Regions from separate parts of the Sulfurovum aggregans genome, predicted to be linked through region 2. Evidence: riboswitches for the same ligand, from Rfam matches in the RefSeq annotation. Region 2 holds a riboswitch; the other holds the start of a gene.
What was found. A riboswitch is a leader RNA that binds a small molecule or an ion and turns the genes downstream of it on or off. The one in region 2 is predicted to bind cyclic di-GMP.

Region 1 (8,260 bases), 660 kb from region 2:
GAAGAGTTCGTAAAAGATATTTTACATGATTTCAATACACCCATCTCTTCTATGGTAATCAATTTTAAACTTTTAAAAAAAGAAACCGGTGAAAATAAAAAGATCAATAGAGTAGAAAACAATATTGAAACCATTCTGACTCTCCAAAAGAACCTGCAAACATTCCTTAAAGGTATTCATACGCAAAAAGAACAATTTGATTTGAGTGACCTGCTGCAAAGAAGGGTTCAGTATTTTAATACGCTATATCCGGATATTCGGTATTCTCTTGAAGTGAAGCATATATCTTTAGATATCAATAAGGATGCATTTACAAGGATCATTGACAATATTTTGAGTAATGCCGGAAAATATAATATTAGAAACGGAACAGTTCATATTTTTGCAGATCATGATACACTCGTGATCAAAGATAGCGGTATAGGGATTAAAAATCCTTTAAAAATATTTGAAAGATTTTATAAAGAGCAGGATAGAGGAATAGGTATAGGAATGCATATTGTTAAAAAATTATGTGATGAATTATCTATTGGGATCAAAATAGAAAGTCAAGAGAAAAATGGTACAAAAGTGATGTTGGATCTATCCAAGGTAATATTGAAGTAACTTTTTTTAACTATACTTATGATATAATTTTTATAAGTAAAGGGCATAATGAACGTGATGAAATATATATTTGTATTATCTATTTTCCTGACAACCCATATTTATGCGGAAACAGATATCTCTGCACAGATCGCACAGCTTAAGCATGCAAAAAAATCTGAAAAATATATGATTATGAATAAGATAAAGATACAGATTGCAAAACTCAACAGTGAGCAGAGAACAAAGGCTATTTCCCAGCTGAGAGATGCGATGAGCAATTCCGGAGATGCAATGCAATTGCCGCAAATGCCAGTACCGCCTTTAACGAAGCCTCTTCAAGATATGCCGCAGATGCCGCCGGTACCTCCGTCTATAGGAGATATTTCTCTTCCTGCACCCCAGGTAACGATGTCCGTACCGGATATTCAGACACCTAAGGGAGGGCAGTAACTCCAATGAGGTTTTTGCTTTTACTCTCTTTGCTTTTTGTAAATCTATTGGCATCTGTTGACAGTGATATGGATGGTGTAGATAATGATGTAGATCAGTGTCCAAATACACCTTTCTTTGAATTGGTTGATAAAACAGGATGTACAACCAGAAAACTTTCTCTTAAAGCAGAACACCATTTTGATATCATGCTGGGTGCCGGTTATGTGGAAACAGGCAATGGTACAAATGATACTTTGGTCTCATTTATGGCTGACTATTATTATAAGAATTTTATAGTTACTCTGTTTACCCAGTCTTATTCCCAGAACAATACTTATGCAGGCAATGATCTCTATCTGTCCGTAAACTATAAATTAAAAATGGATCATATGACCATGAAATTCGGGCCGGGTATGGTACTGCCTATAGCTTCAGACAGCAGTAATGAAACAGATTATTTTTTGAATGTGAATATGAATTATAAAATAGATAAATTTGATATGAATTTTTATTACAAATATACGTTTATGCATGATGAGATGACCCGGAATATAGATACAAAATCGGTAAGTATAGGATATTATCTGTTTGACACTACCTATATCAATCTCTCATACAGCAGAGAGAAATCAGTTTACAGCAGTATTGAAGATATTGAAAATACAACATTGATGGTAAATCATGCTTTCAATAGGCACTGGTTTATGAATCTGAGGGTTTCTCACGGTCTGAGTGATAGTGCAAGTGACCTTTCTACGATTGTGAATCTTGGCTACTATTTTTAAACAGGGTGCTCTACCCGTTTTATAATAATACTTCAAAAACAGTATAGGCTCTATGGTTATAACTATAATAACTTCTAGTAATTTTCAGGTAATACTTCTTTGTCATAATACCAGTATCAATTTTAAAGGATGGAATTATGAAAAAAACAAGTATTATAGCAGTAACTGCATTGGTAGCAGGTTTTGGTTTAGTTGGTTGTGGTGGTGGAGGTTCAGCTTCCGGATCAACAGAGACAACAGTACAGGGAACTGCTGTAGATCCTGAACTGGTAGGTGCGACAGTATGTTTGGATATCAATAACAATGGTGAATGTGAAACTACTGAGCCTTCAGTAAAAACAGATATGAACGGTACTTACAGTATGACTGTTTCACAGGATGATATGATAGCTGGAGCAACATTGCTTGTACAGGGTGGATATGACAGAGTGACAAAAATGCCGTTTACAGGTACGATGACAGCAATGATCGATGAAGCAAACCTTGCTGCACAACAGATGATCACACCACTTACTACTTTAGTATATGAAACAGCTATGGCAGCAGATATGAATATGACAGCTGCTCAGGAAAGAGTTGCATCTGTCCTTGGATTGACAGTAGAAGAATTGCAGGCAAATATGCTTGAATTAGAGGATCAGGGAGCACTTCAGGCAGCAATGGCATTACAACAGGCTGCAGAGCTTGCAACAGATACCAATGATACAAGAGCATTCTATAGAGCAATCGCAGAAGAGATGTCTGTTCCGGAAATAGACTTATTGGAAGTAGGCGGAAGTACATTAGGTACATTGATCGCTACGATTGCAGATCAGAATCTCAGTGGAGTAGAGCAGTTACGTGTACAATATTTTGCTGAAGCAATGGATGTAATGAATGTAATTTCTGATTCTGAACTTTATGCCATGAGTGTGGAAAGAATGCAGGAGATGATTGCTGATATGAATATAAGCGGTATAACCGGAGAACTGGAAACAGATTACGAGTTGGTTTCAAATTTTGTAGATGCGATTATGGTGCTTTCTCCAGATGATGTAGAAGTGTACGTTACAGAACATTTACTGGAAGCAGCAGGAGTGGCACAAGAACTTATTGACCCTGTGACAGAAGTGATCATTGCAAATGCAGAAATTACGGTAGATACAGCTTTTGGTATGATGAGTGAAATAATGGTACAGAATGAAACGGAAATTAAAACAAAACTTGTAGATACTTTAGATTACAGTGAAGCTGAAGCACAAACAAAATATGATGAAATGGTTTTAAAACTGGAAACAATGGAAGCTGCATTTGCACCAGCTTCTTAAGAAAAAGATTGAATAGAGTTCCATCCTTCTTACAGGATGGAATAGCATATCAAAGAGAACCTGGAACAGGTTCAGGCAGAGAGAAAATTATTTCTCTTCCGCTGCCTGTGTATATGCTGCATAATAGGTACTGCCGTCAGCAAAAGTATTGACAGTCAGTTTTGAGAAGTTTTCAAGGTAGCTCCAAAAATCTTCTATTAGTTTTTTATCTACATTTTCAAGCTCTTCAAGGGCTTCCCTCATAGTACCAAGCCACTCTATGCGTGATTTCTCAGTAATAGAAAAATCATCATGAAGCCTGATCATATATTCATTAAGCTCCATTCCTTTTGCTTCATCTTCATAGACTTTCGGTCCACCACAGATCTGGATGAAAAATTTGGTATTTTTAACTTTGACCGCTTCAAACTCTTCTTCATCTTGGGGAAAGAAGTGGGCGATATCACTCTCATAGATCTTGTCATAAAAGTTATACATGAGTTCTCGCATTCCATCTTCACCACCAATAGCCTCATAAAATGCTATAGCAGGGTTATGAAAGTGAACTTGTTCACCTTTTTTTACGGGGGTAATATCCATTGACATGATTGTTCCTTGGGAAAATATTTTTACGGATTATAATTAAAATAACTTAATCGCAGAAACGTTTTAATAGACAATTGTAATCTTCTATACGTCTATCCCGTAGAAATGGCCAGATGTCTCGTACTTCTTTGGTGCGTGCATGCGCTATATTTGCATAGAGAATGGTTTCACTTTCATTATCTGCCTGAGCTAACATCTCACCTTGTGCACCGCAGACAAAGGAATTACCCCAAAAGCGAATCCCTTTCATTACTCTACTGCTGTCGGCTTCAAATCCTACACGGTTACAGCTGACTACAGGGATACCATTAGCAATGGCATGGGAACGTTGTATGGTGATCCAACTTTCCAGTTGTCGTTGTTTCTCCTCTTGAGTATCTTCATCAAACCAGCCAATGGCTGTAGGGTAGATGAGAACTTCAGCCCCTTTGAGTGTCATAATACGAGCCGCTTCAGGATACCATTGATCCCAGCATACCAGTACACCAAGTTTACCAATAGAGGTTTGTATGGGTTCAAATCCAAGATCACCAGGGGTAAAGTAAAACTTTTCATAAAAACCAGGGTCATCAGGAATGTGCATTTTTCGGTATTTCCCTGCAATGGAGCCGTCTTTTTCAAAGACTACAGCAGTATTGTGGTAGAGACCCGGTGCACGTTTTTCAAAAAGTGAAATGACAAGTACAATACTGTTTTCTTTGGCAATACTGCTCCAAAACAATACATCTGCTTCAAAATCAGAAGCATATTCAAAAAAATTTGTATCTTCACTTTGGCAGAAGTACTCATTTTGATGCAATTCCTGCAGAACAATGAGTTCTGCACCATCTTGTGCAGCTTTTTGTATGTTTTGTGTACTTATATTGATAGTAGTATTTTTACTACCATGATATTGTTGTTGGATAAGAGCAATTTGCATAGGCTTTGCCTTTATTTTTCTGTTATTTTAGCATAAGCGTGAGAACTTTGGATTTATTTTATTTTAAATTAGTTTGTGATATTTTATAAAATAAGTTATTAAAAGTTGAAAAAGCCAAACCTGTTGTGAAGCAGGGACGGAAAGCCATGGATCTTTTAGAAAGATCGCCAGGTTGCCAGCGGTCTACACTGTGTATTCCCTCTTTTTCTTTTTAATCAATTCAATAGATGCAATAAAGGAGAGAGAATGTTTCGATATTCTTTTCTGATCATTATCGGTTTATTTACAATGGATGCCCATGCAGGTACGAATGAAACTACTCCTATAGATAGCAGATTCAATACTCCCTATCGTTATGACAGTGACCGTACTATGGTTAAATCGTATCTTGATGTGATCAATATACTCAGAAGCAAACCAAGAAGATGTGGACATAAGGGGGTATTTAAAGCAGCAATGCCTTTGAAATGGAGTGATAAGCTGCATCGGGCCGCTGCTGAACATGCTCATGATATGGCGACACATAATTTATCTCACCATGCGGGTTCCGGAAAATTGACAGATATTACAGGGAGACAAAAAGGGCATGCAAGCAGAGCGTCGGAACGCGGGAAATTTCATGGCTACACATACAGAAAGGCTTTTGCCTTTGCTGAAAATGTAGGTGCCGGGCAGAAAACCCTATCGGAAATTGTGAATGCATGGATGAAAAGTCCTTCCCATTGTGCCAATATCATGAGCCCGAATTTCAGGGAAATGGCATTGGCAAAAAGTACAAATCCAAAGGGGTATTACAAAACGTATTGGACGCTTGATCTTGGGTATAGGCGTTAATAAACAACCTGCATCGTAGAACAGTGGAGACTTCCTCCCTCTTCAATAAGTTTTAAACAATGTACAGGAATGATCTCTTTATCCGGAAATATCCCTTGAAATATCTCTCCGGCTTTTTTATCATTTTTATCATGATAGGCAGGGTAGATGAGTGCATCATTGGTAATGAGAAAATTGGCATAGGTAGCAGGTAGCCTTTCTCTTTCGTCATTATACTTTGCTTCGCACATAGGCAGAGGAATAAGGGTATAAGGATCTCCATTTTTTGTTTTAAATGTTTTGAGTTGTGCTTCCATCCTTTGTAATGATTCATAGTGTTCATCTTCTTTGTCATTACACTTGACATATACTATGGTTTCTTTGTTGACAAAGCGGGCTAAGGTATCTATGTGAGAGTCTGTGTCATCTCCGGCAAGATAACCATGGTCAAGCCATAGAATTCTATCAGCTCCAAGGTAGGTATTTAATTTTTCTTCTATCTCTTTTTTACTCAGTCCACCATTTCTATTTGGATTACAAAGGCACTCTGAAGTAGTGAGGACAGTCCCCTCTCCATCACTTTCTACAGAGCCTCCTTCAAGTACGAAATTGATTTTTTCAAGAGGAGTGACACCCATATAGCCTTTTTGATGTAAATGTTGATTGACACTGTTGTCAAGTGAAGCTTCAAATTTGCCTCCCCAGCCATCAAAAGTGAAGTCAAGCAGTTTAGTCTTGCCTTCTTCTTTGATACTGATGTATCCGTAGTCACGTATCCATGTATCATTGGTAGGTATCTCTATAAAAGTCATGTTTCGAGCAGAACAGAACATAGAAGAGATCTTTTCTTTGTCTTTACAGATGATGTAAACGGCTTCTCCATAAGCAATGGCTTGGGCGATACGGATAAAAGGTGAAAGAGCAGCTTCAAGATCATCTTTTGCCCAGTCTGTTTCTTCATGAGGAAAAGACATAAGTACAGCTCTCTGCTTCTCCCATTCAGCAGGCATTACTCTGTTAGTCAAGGTTACATTTTCCACTGACTCTACCCTCTTTGCTCTCTTTGATACTTTTCCTGAACTCTTTCACAAGAAATCCTGTAAAAATAAGTGTTGCAGCCATCCCAACAACAACTACGCCAGTAAACCAATCCATTTTAATCCCTTTTTACTTATTAAGCATGTATAATCCCTCTATGGCAACTATCACGATCAATAAAGAAAACTTCTATCATAATCTTAACCAAATTGCACTAAAAACCGGCTCGGTAGACAAGATCGCTATTGTTCTCAAAGACAATGCATATGGACATGGTCTGGAGCTTATGGCAAAACTTGCATCCCAGTTTGGCATTAAACATGCCGTAGTGAGAAAGAGTGTAGAGGCAGAGTCTATCAAAGCACTCTTTGAAACCGTTTTAGTTTTGGGTGACAAGATAGTAAAAGATGATAAGTGTTCTTTTGCTATCAATATCCTGAGTGATATTGTGAAAGCCCAAAAAGGTGCAAAAGTAGAGTTGAAAGTAGATACAGGAATGCATCGTAACGGTATAGCACTTGATGAGTTGGATGTTGCATTGGGACTGATAAAAGAACAAGGTTTGGATCTTGTGGGAGTGATGACCCATTTCCGCAGTGCAGATGAACTTGGTTCAGAACTTTTCTGGCAGCAGAAACGCTTTGAAGCAGTAAAAGAGCATGTGAAAAATGAAGGTTTCACCAATGTACGATTCCACTCGCATAACTCAGCAGCTATCCTGCGCAGTAAACATTTTGATGAAGATCTGGTTCGAGTAGGGATAGGGGCTTACGGTTATAATGAACTGCCTCTTTCTTTTGATGAAGTAATACTTAAACCGGTACTCACCCTCCATGCAAAAAAGACCTCTACTCGAGTACTGAAAAAAGGGGAAAGAGTAGGGTACGGAGGAGATTTTATTGCTCCTAAAGAGATGACGGTTTCTACGTATGATCTGGGTTATGGGGATGGTTGGTGCAGAGGTAACTCCGGGCAACCCTACAGTACAGCAGAAGGACTCCCTATACTCGGACGTGTCTCTATGGATTTCATTGTACTTGAATCTACCAAAGAAGAGGTGTGTGTGATGAATGATGCAAAAGAAGCTGCGAAACAGTTTGGAACGATTAGTTATGAAGTGACAACAGCATTAAGTTCTGATATTGAAAGAAAAATAATCTAAAGAAGAATTTTATATTTGAAGTTTTTAATTTTGGTGGAGATGAGGGGGAATTTTACTTCCCCTCTACACCGTGCTTTGCGAGACTAGGCTCTAAATCGTGTACCAATTCGTGTACCACTTCAAACATTTTGCATCTTATCTGCCAAAATAGATAAAGAGTTATTGTATCTTTGAGCTACTTAAATTTGACAATCAGCTCATATTATGATACGATTATCTAAATTAATCAGCTCACACAGACCAAGGATAGAGATGGGAAATGAAAAAATATGGATATGGCAAGATGATACATATCCTCATTTCAAATATGATAAAACCAAATTGAGTAAAAGCCTGTTGTCTATGAGTCAAAATAGTGGCAGACTAGATGGCATACTTACCATGCTCGGAGTTCAAAAAAGCAACGCTCTTAAAGTGGAATCTTCTATCAATGAAATAGTCACCTCCTCCCAAATAGAAGGAGAGGTCTTAGACCGTCAGAGTGTTCGTTCATCGATTCTAAAAAAGATAGATGGTAGGGCTATAAAAAAAGATACTTCTACAAAACATACAGATGGGCTTGTGGCTATGTTTATGGATAGCAGTACAAATAGCTCACCACTTACTATAGAGCGTCTTAATGGGTGGCACA
Region 2 (8,260 bases):
ATACGATGCAGGTGTCATAGAACCGGGGTATCGTTCCAACTTGAACTTCTCCAGCTTAATGGAAAATGGCAACTCTATGATCTTTGCACCGATACGCAAACTTATATCCACACCATCCAGTGTAAGTTTTTTCAACTCACCTGTCTGCCCTTTTCTTGGTTTACAGGTCACAACTTGACTTTTATCACCTACACTTACTTTAAGTTGAATGAATTCTGCTTGGCCGGACTGTGTTTTAATATCATGTGAAACAGTTTTCAAGCTGGCCTTTTCATGTATGGACTTTAAGACTATCGCATTACTTCCAAAACGATATAACATTCTTCGTGTAAGATTGTTGTCACCGGCCGTAAGCTCAGCCGACTCTTTCGTTTCCATATTGAGTGTTTTTAAGATAAACGGGAAATGTACTTTCAAAGAACCTGCTTCACCGCTTATCATGAATGTCGGTTTATCTGTTCTTGTATTTGCCGTATTATACGCCACATAGAAACCACCAAAATCCTTGATACTTCCTTTTTCAAAATAGTGTATCTTTCCTTGACCACCTGCCGAGACTTTCAACTCCAAGAGTGTTTTACCATGAGGATCCGATACAAGCTCTTGAGTCGCTGTAGGTAGATACTTAACCAACTCAATATCTACTTTTTTATCACCTAGTTTCAAGCTTTCGGATAAACTGTTTTTAGTCATTGTCGAGAAATACAACTCTTTTTCCAAAGAAGCATTTTTATCAGCACTTTTAGCATAAAATTGCAGTATTTTTACATCGGAAACCATTAAATTTGTTGACTTCCCTTCTCTGATGTGCATAATACCTTCATAACCCACATAACGTGTAATAAGTGCACCTATAGCGATGATGAGAAATGACATATGGAAAAGGAATACCGGAAATTTTGTCTTATAGCTTTTATACTTTATTATCTGATATACCAGTATAGTTATAAAATAGGCTAAAAAGAGTTCAAACCATTTGGCTTTATAGATGAGTGCCTGTGCTGTTTGTGTACCGTAATCATTTTCTATAAATGTTGCAGCACCTGCCAATACTCCAAAAAGAAACAGCATCAAGACTGCCATTTTCATGGATAAAATATGTTTTAACATGGTTTAAAATCCTTCTATACGCATAAATTTCAAATTAATAAGAAGCGATTATAGCTCATGTATGCTAACGGAATGTTAATTAGGAAGATATCTTACTTAAGTTCACCCCAACTATCTCCAACACTCACAGAACACTCCAAAGGTACATCAAGCTCTAATACATTTTCCATTGTATGTACAAAACGTTTAGATATCTCCTCTACGCTTTCCTCTTTGATCTCAAAGATAAGTTCATCATGTATTTGAAGCAGCATAAAGGCATTTAGTTTTTCATCTTGTATCATCGCATCTATCTGATTCATAGAGAGTTTTATCAGATCAGCAGCACTCCCTTGGAAAACTGTATTGACTGACTCACGCATAAACGCTGCTTTTTGCATACCGTTGGCACTCTCATAGTCAAAGAGTCGTCTTCTACCTAGTATGGTCTCTACGTAACCATCTATCTTTACTCTCTCCTGGATACCCTCTAAGAAGTTTTTTACAGTAGGGAATGATGCAAAGTAATTGATGATAATCTCTTTAGCCTCACTAGAACTAATACCTAACTCATCAGAGAGTTTTTTAGGCCCCATCCCGTAAAGTAGTCCAAAGTTAACTGATTTGGCAAAATTTCGTTTCTCTTTAGCTTCATCTTCACCAAAAAGTTTTACTGCTGTAGCCATGTGGATATCAATATTATTATTGAAAGCCTCCATTAAAGCAGCATCTTTTGAAAAGTGTGCAAGCAGGCGAAGCTCGATTTGCGAGTAGTCTATACTGACTAATTTGTATCCCTCTCTGGCTACGAATGCCTCTCTCACAGAACGTCCAAGTGCAGAGCGTACAGGGATGTTTTGCAGGTTAGGGTCACGTGAGCTTAAACGACCGGTTGCTGTACCCGTTTGTACAAAAGAGGTATAGATACGACTCTCTTCATCCTTCTTGGCAAGTTTAAGTAATGGATCTACATAGGTAGAGAGTATTTTCTGGTACTCCCGATACTCAAGTATCTTTTCTATAACAGGATGCTCTCCCTTAAGGGACTGAAGTACAGCTTCATTGGTGCTGTACCCTGTTTTTGTTTTCTTGCCACCTTTGAGTCCTATCTGTTGGAACAGTACCACACCGAGTTGCTGAGTAGATTTGATATTGAACTCAGACCCGCTCAGTGCATAGATCTCTTGCGTTAAAGTTGCAAGGTCCCCACTTAATGTTTTTTGCAAACTATGTAGTTTTGACTGGTCTACTCTTATCCCTAAGCGTTCCATACGGATAAGTACATTGATAAAAGGATACTCCACATTTTTTGCTTCTGTTAAAAGAGGTGTCAGAGAACTAAGCTCCATCTTCTTTTTGATGGCACCATAGAGCAGATAGGTCATCCAGGCATCTTCAGCTGCATAAAAAGTCGCGTCATCTATGGAAACAGCGGAAAAATCTTCCCCTTTTTTCACCATCTCTTTAAACGGTTTCATATCATACTTAAAGAACTTCTTTGCCAAAGTATCAAGTCCTACTTTGCTTCCGGGATCTGAAAGCCATGCCATGATCATCGTATCTGCATAAGGGGTGACCTCATCAAGACCGTACTGGTTGTAGAGCAAAGAGAGATCAAACTTTAGATTTTGCCCTACGACTTTATGTTTCAGTAGTTTTTTGAGTGATACGATCGCATCATCTATGTGTACCTGTTCTCCTACACCAAGATAACTATGTCCTACAGGTACATAATATGCCTTATCTGTTGCCGTACAAAAACTAAATCCGACCATCTTTGCTACTTTGGTATCCAAGCCTGTAGTTTCTGTATCAAAAGCTAAGATTGTGTCATTTTCAATATTTTCTATGACGCTGTCCAACTTCTCTTTGCTGTCTAAAGTGACTGCTTCAAAACTGAGTATCGGCTCTTTTGGCTTGGGCTTGACCACATCACTGCAACCTGCTTCATTCTGCCCTACTTGTGCCTTTTTGATCGCCTGTTTCATCTCATACTGTTCGAATTCATCTAGCAGACAGCTCAAATAATTTCTGTCTTCAAAGACAAAACTCTCAAGATCAAGATCTTTAAATACATCTGTTCTCATAGTTACCAGTTCACGTGACAAAAAGGCTTTCTCTTTACTCTCCAGTAAGAGCTTTTGTATACGAGGGGTTCCACATTTTTCAATATTGGCATAAATATTCTCAAGAGTATGAAATTCATTGATCAGTTTTGCCGCTCCTTTGACTCCTATTCCTTTAACTCCAGGAACATTATCCGAGCTGTCTCCTACTATTGCCTGAAAGTCAACAAAATCTTTAGGATTTACCCCGAATTTTTCTATACATGCCTGCTCATCTACCTCTTTTTTCTTTACAGAATCATACATTACGACCATACCGTCATCAATAAGCTGATAAAGATCTTTATCATGCGAAACAATACGTACTTTCATTCCCTGTTCTTTGGCGAACTTTGTCACTGTAGTGATCACATCATCTGCTTCATATCCTTCACGGGAAAGGTTTGCAAACCCCATCTGTTCTATCCATTCTATGGCAATAGGAAGTTGCTTTGTCAAGTCTTCAGGAGGTGCTTCACGATTTGCTTTATATTCCGGATAAAGTTCATTTCGAAATGTTTTCCCTTTACTGTCAAGTGCAAATACCAAATAATCTGTACTGTGATCACGATGGAGTGAATCGACAAGATTTATAAATCCTGTCAGCAACCCTGTAGGAAAGCCTTCCGAATTACGTAAAGGAGGAAGTGCAAAATAAGAGCGAAAGAAAAAGCCGAATGTATCTATAATAGTGATTGTTTTCAAAAGAAAGCCTATTTTTTTATGTATTTTAACCTATTAACTGTTATTTCTATCTTGATTTAATTTAATATTAATATATTAATTGTTACTATCTATATATATGTAAATAAAGCCAAACTATTTGTGAAAATAGGACGGAAAACCACGGGTCTTCTTAAGGCAGCCGGGTTGTTCAGATCAGCACTTGAATAAATATTGCAATAGCAAAAAGGAGTGGCCCTATGAGCTCATCAACTCATATAATGCATGCAACCGTAACGCATCCCCCATTAAAAAAAACTATCAGATCATCTACAAAGTTCTCACAAAAAGAAGTTCATTTTTCAGACACACCTCTTTTTTTCCCCCAAGGTCTTGAAAAACCGTTTTTAGCCATCTATTTTATTTCACTGCCTTATTTGGCCGGTCTTCTTTTTCTTCTCTTTTATATTGCCGGAGGAGAACCTAAACTCTTTTTTTCTCTCTTTGAACACTCCTCTTTTATCTTGACCTGGGCCATAGGATATGAAGTAATAGCATGTTTTATTATGCTTTATATTGTTAAACTGGGTCTGAATTTTGCTTATGAAAGTCAAAAAAAGGGGAAAAAACAGTTTCGTCGTCCGTGATGGCTGTCTAAACTAAAATGGCAAAGAGTGATGCTATAGCAACTCTTTGGCCAGATACTCACCGGTATAACTTCCCGTCTGTTCATACTCCTCAGCCAACTTCTCCGGAGAACCCGTCGCAATAATAAGTCCCCCCTTGTTTCCACCTTCCGGTCCCATATCTATGATGTAATCTGCATTTTTAACCATATCCAGATTATGTTCGATCACCACTACCGAATTACCCAATTCAACAAGATGATGCAGTACACCGGTCAGTCTGTCTACATCTGCGAAATGAAGTCCGGTAGTAGGTTCATCCAAAATATACAGGGTTTTCCCTGTATCTTTACGGCTTAACTCTTTGCTGAGCTTGATACGCTGTGCCTCACCACCTGAAAGTGTAGTTGCATTTTGCCCAAGTGTAATGTAGTCCAAACCTACATCTGTCAGTGTCTTGAGCTTAACAGCTATAGCAGGAATGGCTTTGAAGAACTCTAATGCCTCCCCTACACTCATAGCCAATACATCAGCAATAGACTTCCCTTTATACAACACTTCTCTTGTCTGTGCATTATAACGCGTACCATCACAGGCGTCACAGCTTACAAGCACATCCGGCAAAAAGTGCATCTCTATCTTGATCTGTCCGTCACCCTGACACTTCTCACATCGTCCGCCTTTGACATTAAAAGAGAAACGTCCTATTTTGTAGCCTCTCAATTCTGCTTCTTTCGTTTGTGCAAAAAGTTTACGTATCTCATCCATGATACCTGTATAGGTTGCAGGGTTTGAGCGCGGAGTTCGTCCTATAGGGCTTTGATCAAGATAGATGACTTTATCAAGTTTCTCAAGTCCTGTGATCTCTACACCATCTACTTTATTGACCTTTCTTGCATGGTTAAGCAGCTCTCTTGCTACAGGAAGTAAAGTTTGAAGTATCAGTGAACTTTTACCGCTTCCGCTTACACCCGTGATGCACACAAGGTTCCTGAGCGGTATCTTTGCATCAAGTTTTTCAATGTTATTCAGGGTTACATTTTTTATCTCTATCCACTCTTTTTGCGGGTTGTCATGGCTATAAGCTATCTCTTTTTTACCATAAAGATAGTCAGCCGTAAGTGTTTTGGCACGTGAAAGTTTCTTTGCATCCCCTGCAAAGACTATCTCTCCACCAAACTCTCCTGCACCGGGACCTATATCTATGATAAAATCCGCTGCAAGAATCGTCTCTTTATCATGCTCTACTACGATAACAGAGTTTCCCTTATCCCGCAGAGAGTTCAATGTACGAATCAGTTTCATGGTATCGCGTTCATGCAATCCGATACTGGGCTCATCCAGTACATACATCACACCTGTAAGTCCCGAACCTATTTGTGAAGCAATACGGATACGCTGTGCCTCACCTCCGGAAATGGTTCTTGCATCACGATTTAACGAAATATATCCCAATCCAACATCATACAAAAAGAAGAGTCTCTCCTGAAGTTCTTTAAGTATAGACTCTGCTATCATCTTTTGCTGTTCACTCAAATGAGAAAAACTCTTCTCGTCGGCAAAATAAGCATAAGATTTTTCAATAGGCATATCAATAATATCAGCAATATTCTTGCCCTCTATCTTCACAGCCAAAGAGCGTGGTCTAAGTCTGTGTCCGTTACATTTGTCACATACTTTTTCGGTCATATATTCAGAGAGGTCTTTCTCATCTTTGAACATATCATGTGCAAACTTCACAACCCCCGGCCATTCACGTTTGAGTTTATGACGCTTCCATGTAAAATCAACCGTACCGCCGATACCATAAAGTATAGCTTTTTGTTGATATTCAGGAAGTTCACCGTAAGGTATTTTAATGTCAATATCATTTTGTTCACAAAAAGCATTGAGAAATTTAGTATAGTAACTCTTATTAAAACCGTACATGATTTTGACTGCACCCTTCTCAATAGAGAGTTCTTGGTCTATGACCTTTTTGAGGTCTATGGCATAACGGATCCCCAACCCATCACAGGCAGGACAAGCACCTTTTGGTGAATTAAATGAAAAGCTTACGGGCTCCAAAGGTTCAAAACTCAACTTGCAATCAAAACATGCCAAGTGCTCAGAGTAGTGAATATGCTGTCTGTCCAAGTCCAACTCTTCAAAGTTTAGTACTTCGATCTCCATCTCTCCGTAACTCTCTTTTAGTGCTTTCTCTACATCTTGCCCTATACGGTCACGACTCTCTTCTTTAACCACTACTCTATCGACTACCACTTTAATGGTATGCTTCTTCGTTTTAGAGAGTTCTATCTCATCATCAAGGCGCACCATTACACCATCTATCATAGCACGTACATAGCCCTTGTGTCGCAGTGACTCCAGCATATCTGAAAAAGTACCCTTTTTCTCTTTGACAAGTGGTGCCATAATGACAAGTTTTGCGCCGTCAGGCAGCTTCAGTACCTCTTCGATAATATCACTTGCGGACATCGATGAGATAGGCTTTCCACACTCATGGCAATGCTGTTCTCCCACACGTGCAAAAAGCAGTCTAAGATAATCATAGATCTCTGTGATCGTCCCTACCGTAGAACGAGGGTTTTTAGAGGTTGTCTTCTGGTCGATGGCAATAGCCGGTGTAAGCCCTTCTATCTTATCGACATCAGGCTTCCCTACCCGTCCTAAAAACTGTCTGGCATAGCTTGAGAGTGACTCTATGTAACGTCTTTGCCCCTCAGCATAAAGTGTGGAAAAAGCTAATGTAGATTTACCGCTTCCTGAAATACCTGTAATGACTACAAGCTTGTTTTTAGGGATACTGATGTTTATATTTTTTAAGTTGTTTTCTCTTGCACCATAAACATGTATCATATCTTTTTTAACACTTGCCATTTACTGCCTTTTATTTATTCATTTTTATTTTTGGAGGCAATGTTTTAGCTTTCCATGAACACTGCCGCAACTCAAATATCGGTTCCGATATTTTTTAAAACCACATCTTTTTTATTAACATTGCCAATGCAAATACATAAAGAAACAGCAGTGCTATCTTATGATTTTTTGAAGTTACATGATCTTTTAGCCATATCCCCAATGCCACCCCTGCAAGTGAAGCTGCTGCTACGACCAATCCGTTATGGAAATCTATCATTCCTGTATTCAAACGGCTTATCATTCCTGCTATAGAAGAAAACACTACAAAAAAGAGCCCTGCACTTACTGCTTTTTTAATAGGATAATGCAATAAGCCTACCAAAAGAGGAGTAAGTATAATAGACCCTCCAATACCCAGAGTAATGGAAAAGATACCTATTCCCAATCCTATACCAAAGAGTAAGCCTTTATTCAATGACTTGGTTTGGCTGTCATCTTCATGATGTTTGGAAAAGAAAAGTCTGAAAAGTGCAAAGAGCAACAATGCGAAAAAAAGTCCCTGTAAAACAGCATCCGATATATACTGGGTAACATATCCGCCGATATAACCACCTGCAAATCCGCCCAAACCGACAAATATACCCTCACCGATGATAAGCGAACCTTTTTTATGATTGAGGTAAGAACCAAAGATAGAAGAGAATACCATTTGGACGATAGAGATGCCAATAGCGTCTTTGATCTCAAAGCCGAGTGCCAGGAGTATAGGTACAAGGATCATCCCCCCGCCTATACCAAAAAATCCTGACATTGTACCGATAAAGATACCGACTAAAATAAGTTCTATGATCATAAATTTATACTCCAAAAATTAACCTGGAATTATAACATTTTTTTAAAAGCTTTTGGAAGATA

Region 1: another riboswitch for cyclic di-GMP. It lies ahead of ACZ48W_RS04770 (CAP domain-containing protein); the one in region 2 lies ahead of ACZ48W_RS01450 (hypothetical protein).

What each region holds. Positions count from the first base shown of each region.
Region 1 is NZ_AP042387.1:968,766-977,025, reverse strand. It holds gene ACZ48W_RS04800 (sensor histidine kinase) at 1-606, shown strand, start outside; gene ACZ48W_RS04795 (hypothetical protein) at 664-1,038, shown strand; gene ACZ48W_RS04790 (hypothetical protein) at 1,044-1,805, shown strand; gene ACZ48W_RS04785 (hypothetical protein) at 1,943-3,112, shown strand; gene ACZ48W_RS04780 (globin domain-containing protein) at 3,200-3,697, opposite strand; gene ACZ48W_RS04775 (carbon-nitrogen hydrolase) at 3,744-4,616, opposite strand; cyclic di-GMP riboswitch class I at 4,720-4,796, shown strand; gene ACZ48W_RS04770 (CAP domain-containing protein) at 4,863-5,450, shown strand; gene ACZ48W_RS04765 (agmatine deiminase family protein) at 5,447-6,469, opposite strand; gene ACZ48W_RS04760 (hypothetical protein) at 6,447-6,584, opposite strand; gene ACZ48W_RS04755 (alanine racemase) at 6,625-7,629, shown strand; gene ACZ48W_RS04750 (Fic family protein) at 7,882-8,260, shown strand, end outside.
Region 2 is NZ_AP042387.1:306,454-314,713, forward strand. It holds gene ACZ48W_RS01440 (cytochrome c biogenesis protein) at 1-1,110, opposite strand, end outside; gene polA (DNA polymerase I) at 1,203-3,899, opposite strand; cyclic di-GMP riboswitch class I at 3,998-4,072, shown strand; gene ACZ48W_RS01450 (hypothetical protein) at 4,118-4,504, shown strand; gene uvrA (excinuclease ABC subunit UvrA) at 4,538-7,363, opposite strand; gene ACZ48W_RS01460 (sulfite exporter TauE/SafE family protein) at 7,458-8,213, opposite strand.